2 regions of the Mitsuokella sp. UBA4253 genome follow, and region 1 is predicted to be linked to the other one. Evidence: riboswitches for the same ligand, from Rfam matches in the RefSeq annotation. Region 1 holds a riboswitch; the other holds the start of a gene.

Region 1 (4,572 bases):
TGGCGCAGATGACGACAATCGAGACCAGGAAGTAGAAGGCGGCCATGACCGGCACGATGATGCTCGAGACGAAACCGATGCTGCGGATGCCGCGCACGAGGACGCTGAGCGCCATGACTGCGATGACACCGCCGATGAGCCACGTCGGGATGCCGTAGCTGCTCGAGAGCGCTGCCGCGATCGAGTTGGCCTGCGTCATGTTGCCGATGCCGAAGGAGGCAAGCACGACAAAGAGCGAGAACAGGAACGCAAGCGTGCGGCCGACGTACTTGTTCTTGATGCCGTTCTTCATCGCGTACATCGGGCCGCCGGCCATCTCGCCGACGCTGTTCGTCTCGCGGTACTTGACGGCCAGGACCGACTCACCGTACTTCGTCGAGAGGCCAAAGGCCGCGCTGATCCACATCCAGACGAGCGCACCCGGGCCGCCAAGGACCATGGCCGTTGCGACACCGACGATGTTGCCCGTGCCAATCGTTGCGGAGAGCGCCGTCATCAGCGACTGGAACGGCGAGATATCACCGGCGTGCTTGTCGCGCTTCGAGAAGACCATGTGGATCGCATAGCCGAGATTGCGCCATGGCAGGAACTTCAGGCGCACCGTCAGGAAAATGCCCGTACCGACGAGCAGTACCAGCATGACGGGGCCCCAGACAAAATTGTTGACATCCGCCAACAGCTTCGATAAATCCATAATACCCACCCCTTCAGGTTTCCGTTACGTTTGATGATGCCAGAAAAGGAAAAGCAATGTTGCTGTGATGGATGTCTCAAGCAACATTGCTTTGTGGATTATTATAGGAGTTTTTGAGAGCGTTGTCAATTGATTTCCTTTATGTATACACAGATGTACACGCAGGAAATCATTCTGCTGCGGGCTCTTCCTTGTCCTCCATATGTGCAGCGGCATAGGCGAGCAGGATGTGGCCGCTCTTGCGGTTCGTTGCGAGCGGCACGTCGTGGACGTCACAGAGGCGCAGCAGGGCGTTGATGTCCGGCTCGTGCGGCTGGGACGTCAGCGGGTCGCGCAGGAAGATGACATAGTCGACATCGCCGACGGCGACGCGCGCGCCAATCTGCTGGTCGCCGCCCATCGGGCCGGAGAGCATCGTCTCGACGCCGAGGCCGAAGGTGTCGTTGATCAGGGTACCTGTCGTGCGCGTCGCGATCAGGTGGAACTTCGAGAGGAGTTCCTTGTGGTGGCCGACGAACTCGAGCATCTCGCTCTTCTTCTTGTCGTGGGCAATCAGGGCAATCGTTTTCATTAATAAATCATCCTTTCTTTACTCTTGCTCTCTATTCATTCGCCACAGAATACCAAAAATCCTGCTTCATCCGGAGATGAAGCAGGATTTGCTGACCCCGGCGACGCCAACCAAGCGTGACGCTATGCCTAGCGCCACGCGCCAACCATAGAGACCGGAGTCAAAGGGGTTGTCTGTATCAAGGTATCAGAGTGCCGTGCGAGTCTCCTTCTTGCGCTGGCCGTACTGCTTGAGCACGGCGGCGATGATGAAGTTGAGCACGAAGCAGGCGGCAAAGAAGTAGAGCGAAGCCGTGTAGCCGCCCGTCTGCGCATGGAAGTACGAGACGATGGACGGTCCGGCGACGCCGGCGAGGCCCCAGGCCGTCAAGATGCGGCCGTGGATGGCGCTGAGCTGGCGCGTGCCGAAGATATCGGAGAGATAAGCCGGCATGCACGAGAAGCCGCCGCCATAGCAGCTGATGATCAAGAGCACGAGGAGCTCAAAGACGAGGGCTTCCTTCGTCTGGCCGAGCTGCCAGAACGCGAGGACCTCGAGCAGGAAGAAGAGCATGTAGACGCGGCCGCGGCCGATGAAGTCGGAGATTGTCGACCAGACGATGCGGCCGCCGCCATTGAAGACGCCAATGATGCCGACCATCGAGGCAGCAGCTGCGGCATCCATGCCGATGACTTCCTGGGCCATCGGCGAGGCAACAGCCAGGAGGCCGATGCCGCACGTGATGTTGACGAAGAAGATCCACCAGAGCGAGGCGAACTGCCACGTCTTGAGCGCCTCATTGGCCGTCACCCCCTGCTGGATGTGCGTGACCTTGCCCGTGCTGTCCTTAAGGACCGGCGGCTTCAGATAGAGCGAAGATGCACCCATGATGAGCATGTAGGCACAGCCGAGAATCAGGAAGTTGTTGACGAGTCCGACGGTCGCCGTCAGGTACTGCATGACAGGCCCCGCGATCAGTGCCGCAAAGCCGAAGCCCATGATGGCGAGGCCCGTCGCAAAGCCGCGGTGATCCGGGAAGTATTTGACGAGTGTCGAGACTGGCGTGATGTAGCCAACACCGAGGCCGATGCCGCCGATGACACCGTAGAAGAGATACAGGAGCGTGAGGCTCTGTGCCGAGATGGCGTAAGCCGTGCCGAGCATGCCCGCGCCGAAGAACGTCATGGCAATCAGGCCGCTCTTCTTCGGGCCGATCTTCTCGACGAAGCTGCCGAGGAAGCCCGCGGAGAATCCGAGGAACAGGATGGCCAGCGAGAAGGTCCAGGTCGTCTCGGCGAGCGAGAAGCCCATCTCCTTCATGATGGGGCGCGTCAGGACGCTCCATGCATAGACACTGCCGATCGAGATGTGGATCCCGACGGCGCTCAGCGCGATAAGCCAGCGATTTCTCATTTGATCTACCTCCAGAAATGCCTTGGGCATCCATCCGCGGAGAATCAAAAAAGACCGTCCGGAACAGATGCCCTGCCCAGACGGTCGGCTGATCATAACGTTGCAGGACATGTGGTCAATTCCACTCATCCGTCAGCCCTGCAAGGCTTCTTTTTTGTTTTTATACCTTCATTATATGAGCCCTGCAACGCGGCGTCAAGAGAGAAACGTCACAAAAAGAAAATTTTCTACTGCTGCTTGTGCTGCTGCTCTTTCTGATAGGCGGCACGCGCGAGTTCGCCGCGCAGGCCCTCGTAGAACTGCACGAGGCCGCTCGTGATGCTCTCACGCACATCGTCATCGATCTTGGACCGCTTCTTGAGCTCGCGCGTCGTCTCGATGATGTTGCCGATGGTCAGGATGTAGTTGTACTCATCCTCGAGTACGGCAGCGGCATCAAGGGGCGGCAGGCAGTGCACTTCCTGGGCGAGCGCATCGTACTCGGCCGAGAGGGCGCGCAGGTTCTTCTTCTGCGTCAGCGCGAGGTCGAGGTTCGCCTCCGTCACGCGCGCGAGGCCCGCGTTCATCTTGTCGCGCAGCGCGTGCATCTTCTGGATGCGTTTCTGGAGCTGCGCGAGGGCGCGCCCCGTCTGGCGCTGCTCTGGTGTCATCTCATTCGTCATTTCTCGTTTCCTTTCGATTCCCGGTTCATCTACTCATCCGATCCACAAAAAAGCCCCCGGAAAAACCGAGGGTCTTTGCAAACTCTGTCCAGTATACCACAGGCAGGCTATCTGACGCAATCAGAGGTCTGGGCGCACGCCGGTCTTGCCGGTGAATTTATGGTAGGCTGCGCCCTGTCTGCGGCCCATGAGCTCGGCGAAGAGCTCCTCCGGGGAGATGTTGTGATAGGCGAGCAGGACGAGGCAGTGATACCAGAGGTCGCCCATCTCATAGAGGATCTCCTTGCGGACGTTGTTCTTCGAGGCGATGATTGTCTCGACGGCCTCCTCGCCTACCTTCTTCAGGATCTTGTCCTGGCCCTTGTCGAACAGGTAGTTCGTGTAGGAACCCTCGACCGGGTTGAGGCGGCGGTCCTGGATGACGTTGTAGAGATCGTAGAGGACAGCAGCGAGGTCGGCCTTCTTCTCCGGCGGCACGACAGCGATGCCCTTCTCCTCCCCGCCTGCGAGCTTGCGGCCGCTGAAGCAGGTGTACGTGCCCGTATGGCAGGCGACGCCCGTCTGATGCACGCGCACGAGCAATGTGTCGCCGTCGCAGTCGTAGGAGATTTCCTTGACCTTCTGGACGTTGCCAGACGTCTCGCCCTTCTGCCAGAGCTTCTGGCGGCTGCGGCTGAAGAACCAGGTGTAGCCCGTCTCCAGCGTCTTCTTGAGGGATTCCTCGTTCATGTAGGCCAGCATGAGCACCTGGCCGTTCTCCTCCTGCACGACGGCAGGCACAAGGCCCTTCTCGTCGAACTTGACCATCGAGATGTCAATCGTATTTTCTGCATTTGCCATTAGAATCGAACCTCCACTCCGCGGGATTTCAAGTATTCCTTGACCTGACGCACGGTGAACTGGCCGTAATGGAAGACGGATGCCGCGAGCACGGCGTCGGCATGGCCGAGGGTCAGGACGTCGTAGAAGTGCTCGAGCTTGCCGGCGCCGCCCGAGGCAATGACCGGCACGTTGACGGCGTCGGAGACGGCGCGCGTCAGCTCGATGTCGTAGCCATCCTTCGTGCCGTCGGCATCCATGCTCGTCAGAAGGATCTCGCCGGCGCCGAGCTCGACGGCCTTCTTGACCCACTCAAGGCAGTCGAGGCCAGTCGGCGTGCGGCCGCCGTTGACGTAGACCTCCCACTTTTGGTCGCCCGCGCGACGCGCGTCGACGGCGAGCACCATGCACTGGCGGCCAAACTTCTCCGCGCC
Region 2 (4,572 bases), on a different contig from region 1:
CGGCCAGCGAGCAGTAGAGCATGCCATCGATGCGCTTCATGTTGAGCTTATCGGTGTAGAGCGGCGGGTCGAGCAGAGGGATTGGGCCCCAGCCCGGCTGCTTGAGATGAGCGTACTCGGGCAGCTGCAACTGCTTGCAGACCAGGCGGCGATAGTAGTCGTCAGTGGAATAGGTAGCAATCGGCAGCATGGTCGTGCGCGCGTTTTTGAACTTCAATTCGACGGTCTGGAACGGTTTCTCGGTGATCTTTGTGATCTTGTAGATGCGTTCGGTATTATCCGGATAGGAGAGCTCGACGTGGAACGCATAGAGCTGATCATCGTCCACGGCTCTTGTGAACCGGTTGTAGCGGATCAGGCCCGTCGCCTTGTCGTAGCTCACGCTGTCGACATCGTAGCCTACGTCACAGACCTTCTTGAGCAGGGAGCTGTTTTGGGCAAATTTCTGGAAGTAAGCCGTGCCGTATGGCAGCTCGCCTGCCTTGCCCTGGCTGTGCTTGAGGCCTTCGATGACGGCCTTGAGCTCCCTGTTCTCGCCCTCGATGTTGATCTGCTGGATGGCCTGGTTGAGGTCGACCTGGTCGAGCTGGATGTAGGCCGTCAGATGGCAGGTGACGAGCGTGTAGCCGTCGTTTGTCTTGCTCATTGCATACGACTCGTTCTGGACGGCGAGGATGTTGCCAGAGATGGATTGAATCTCATCTTCAGTAAGAACCTGATTGTGTGTCTTGGAATAACTCTGGACAAAGACGCCGGCCTTCTCGGTTGCCAGGCGCAGGGCGTCCTTGTGCGCTTCTTCGCGGGCCTTCTTGAGGCCCGCCTCCGAGATGTCATCCGTCAGATAGCTGCCCGTCACCTCGACAGTCTCGATATGGGCATTGCCGTGCCATTCGGCATAGGCAGGCGCTGCTGCTACGAGCACGGGCACCATGGCCAGTGCTCCGAATTTCTGAAAAAACATACAATCGCCTCATTTCTCATCGCGCAGGTTACGGCATGTGTTGCCTCCGTACACTCATATATTCTACTCCCTATTGTAGCGCAAGTGGGGGCAATGGTAAAAGACTTATTCGGATTTTGCATATCGCTCAGCTCTGGCTCATGGCGACAAAAATCCCAGCGCATAAAAGAGCCCCGGCCTGCTGGACCGGGGCTCGTGTTTTTCTCGTGAAATATCCGTGAAATATCCGTGAAATATCAGTGATGGAACAGGCGGATGTGCGTCATGGCCATGGTCATGTTGTATTTGTCGGCCGTCTCGATGACATTGTCATCGCGGATGGAGCCGCCGGTCTGGGCGACGTAGGTCACGCCGCTCTTGTGGGCGCGCTCGATGTTGTCGCCGAACGGGAAGAAGGCGTCGGAGCCGAGGGAGACGCCAGTTTCTTTCTGGAGCCAGGCCTTCTTCTCTTCACGCGTGAAGACGGGCGGTTTCTCGGTGAAGACGCGCTTCCAGTCGTCCGTCTCGAGGAGGTCTTCCCACTCCTCGCCGATGTAGACATCGATGGCGTTGTCGCGGTCCGGGCGGCGGACTTCCGGCTTGAACGGCAGATTGAGGACCTGCGGGCTCTGGCGCAGGAACCAGTTGTCGGCCTTCGTGCCAGCGAGGCGCGTGCAGTGGACGCGGCTCTGCTGGCCGGCGCCGATGCCGATGGCCTGGCCGTCCTTCGTGTAGCAGACGGAGTTGGACTGCGTGTACTTCAGCGTGATTAAGGCGATCAAGAGATCGCGCTTTGCACTTTCTGGCAGGTCGTGGTTCTTCGTCACGATGTCCTTGAGGCAGTCTTCCGTGATGGCGACGTTGTTGCGCTTCTGCTCGAAGGTGATGCCGAAGACCTGCTTGCGCTCGAGCTCTTCCGGCTCATAAGCGGGGTCCATCTGCAGGATCAGGTACGTGCCCTTGCGCTTCGATTTGAGGATCTCGAGTGCTTCCGGCGAATATGCGGGTGCGATGATGCCGTCGGAGACCTCGCGCTTGAGGAAGGAAGCCGTCTGGGCATCGCACTCATCCGAAAGGGCGACGAAGTCGCCGTAGGAGCTCATGCGGTCGGCGCCGCGCGCGCGGATGTAAGCCGTGGCAATCGGGGAGAGCTCTACGCCTTCGACGAAGTAGACTTTCTCGAGGACGGGGGAGAGGGGAACGGCGACGGCAGCACCGGCCGGGCTGACGTGCTTGAAAGAAGCGGCAGCCGGAAGGCCGGTGGCTTCGCGCAGCTCGCGGACGAGCTGCCAGCTGTTCATCGCGTCGAGCAGGTTGATGTAGCCCGGGCGGCCGTTGAGGACGGTGAACGGCAGCTCAGCCTCATTCTCCATGAAGACGCGGGCTGGCTTCTGGTTCGGGTTGCATCCGTATTTGAGTTCCAGTTCTTTCATTTTGCGATTCCTTCCTTTTCACATACAAAAAAGCCGACACAAATCCAGGCTGTGCCCAGACGGTCGGCTCTTCTTCCCTGTGCTCCCTGTGGTCATCCACTTCCGTCAGTTGCACAGCATCTAGTTAAAATCTACCATTATGATGGCATTTTGTCAAGGTCTGTCCTGGTCCGAAAAAATAACCGTCATCCCTGTTTTCTTCGGACTTTTTATGGTATGATTAAGGATGATAAATGTCATTCTATGATTTTGATTCAGTCAATTATGCTAGCAATTCTCAATTCAAGGGGGACTTCCATTATGTTGAAAAGTATTGCAGTCTTGACGAGCGGTGGCGACAGCCCAGGCATGAACGCGGCAGCTCGCGCTGTCGTCCGCACGGCTCTGTACGAGGGTGTCAAGGTATGGGGCATCCGCGGCGGCTATCACGGTCTGCTGGAAGAGGATATGTTTGAGATGAAGTCCAGGGACGTCAGTGATATCATCCAGCGCGGTGGTACGTTCCTCGGCACGGCACGCTGCAAACGCTGGAAGACGCCGGAAGGCCGCATGATGGGCTACAAGCACCTGACGGACCGCGGCATCGAGGGTCTCTGCGTCATCGGCGGTGACGGCTCCCTGCGCGGCGCTTCGCTGCTCTCGAAGGAGACGGGCATCCCTATCGTCGGCCTGCCGGGCACGATTGATAACGATGTCTGGGGCTCTGACTACACGATCGGCTGCGATACGGCTGCGAATACGATCATTGATGCGATCAACAAGCTGCGCGATACGGCTTCGGCCCATCGCCGCGTCATCGTCCTCGAGGTCATGGGCCGCAACTGCGGCTGGCTCGCTCTCGTCTCGGGCATCTCGGGCGGCGCGGAGTACATCCTCGTGCCGGAAGAGGAGTACAACCTTGATGAGATCTGCGACAACATGACGGAAGCCTACAAGAAGGGCAAGCGCTACATTCTCGTCGTCGTGGCAGAAGGTGCCGGCAATGGCCAGGAGATCGGCCAGTACATCGCGGAGAAGACGCAGCTCGACACGCGCGTCTCGGTTCTTGGGCACATCCAGCGCGGTGGTTCGCCGTCGGTCATCGACCGCGTCCGCGCCAGCCAGCTCGGCGAGCAGGCTGCTCTCGCACTGATCTCGGGTCTGTCGGACATCGTCTTCGGCTACAGCAAGGGCCGTGTTGTCTCGATTGACCTGCACGATGCAGTCAACAACAAGAAGATCCTCGATCCGGACTACCTGCATCTCGCAAAGGTACTGTTCTGATTGACGATAATCGGATAACGACAAAGGAGCCCGTTTCTTCATCCATTCGGATGGGAAACGGGCTCCTTTTTTGATGCAGTATGGCAACGGGCGAGCAGGGCTGTGCAACGCTCCGCTATGGCATGTTGCTGAATCGATTTTTTCCCTTTTAAGGCAGCCTGATGAAAGAGCTAAACGCGCTTCGCTTGGACGACGCTCTTTCGTCAGGATTCTGGTGGGGAAAAAATCGATTCTTGACGCAACCTGCCAACGCTGCGCTTTTGCGCAGCCCTGCTTGCCCGAAGGTGTTGTCTGGCAACCTTGCTCACTCAAGGGGACTACCGTGAACAATGGGGACCTTAGCATGCGAGCTTGGCTTGTCTAGTAGGCGGGGCAGGTTTTTATCTTCAGGAGCGCAGCGAAGGTGCAGGAAGTAACTTCAGGAGGGGAAAGACATTTCGCCTGCAGGAGCGCAGCGATAGCCCGCAGGGCTGAGCCCTGATCATTTGGGGCATAGAGCTGCGATGTGAGAACGCCGCGGCAGGCGGCGGGGCGTCATCGAGAGGATATCGTACCATAGGGCTCATTTAGCGGAGCGACGAAGCCGAAATGTCTTTCCCCTCCACCGGTAGATCTGTTTCCCGCCAGACCAAGCCTCTATTGCCAGCTATTTTACTCCACACCAACAATCTGCTTTGCAAGCTTGACCGCCTTGACGCCATCGGCCGCATAGGCGTCGGCGCCGCAGCTGTCGGCGTAGTCCTGGGTGACGGCGGCGCCGCCGATCATGACTTTGGCGCGGGCGCCGGCCGCTTGGAGCTTGTCGATGACCTTGTCGATCTGCGGCATGGTCGTCGTCATCAGGGCGGCGAGGCCGACGACATCGGCATCCTGCTGGATGGCTGTCTCGACAATGGTGTCGGCCTCGACATCCTTGCCGAGGTCGATGACCTTGAA

The links. Region 1 has a riboswitch for ZMP and ZTP ahead of B2X55_RS10135 (L-lactate MFS transporter). Riboswitches for the same ligand answer to the same signal wherever they lie in the genome.
Region 2: linked by a shared signal. The riboswitch ahead of B2X55_RS06430 (phosphoribosylaminoimidazolecarboxamide formyltransferase) and the one ahead of B2X55_RS10135 (L-lactate MFS transporter) in region 1 are both predicted to bind ZMP and ZTP.

The regions. Positions count from the first base shown of each region.
Region 1 is NZ_DGWR01000017.1:31,857-36,428, reverse strand. Features, by position in the region: gene B2X55_RS10145 (alanine/glycine:cation symporter family protein) at 1-694, opposite strand, end outside; gene B2X55_RS10140 (methylglyoxal synthase) at 864-1,265, opposite strand; gene B2X55_RS10135 (L-lactate MFS transporter) at 1,452-2,657, opposite strand; ZMP/ZTP riboswitch at 2,725-2,807, opposite strand; gene B2X55_RS10130 (hypothetical protein) at 2,885-3,319, opposite strand; gene hisIE (bifunctional phosphoribosyl-AMP cyclohydrolase/phosphoribosyl-ATP diphosphatase HisIE) at 3,440-4,159, opposite strand; gene hisF (imidazole glycerol phosphate synthase subunit HisF) at 4,159-4,572, opposite strand, start outside.
Region 2 is NZ_DGWR01000013.1:60,654-65,225, reverse strand. Features, by position in the region: gene B2X55_RS06435 (hypothetical protein) at 1-961, opposite strand, end outside; gene B2X55_RS06430 (phosphoribosylaminoimidazolecarboxamide formyltransferase) at 1,198-2,373, opposite strand; ZMP/ZTP riboswitch at 2,420-2,496, opposite strand; gene pfkA (6-phosphofructokinase) at 2,674-3,636, shown strand; gene B2X55_RS06420 (homocysteine S-methyltransferase family protein) at 4,288-4,572, opposite strand, start outside.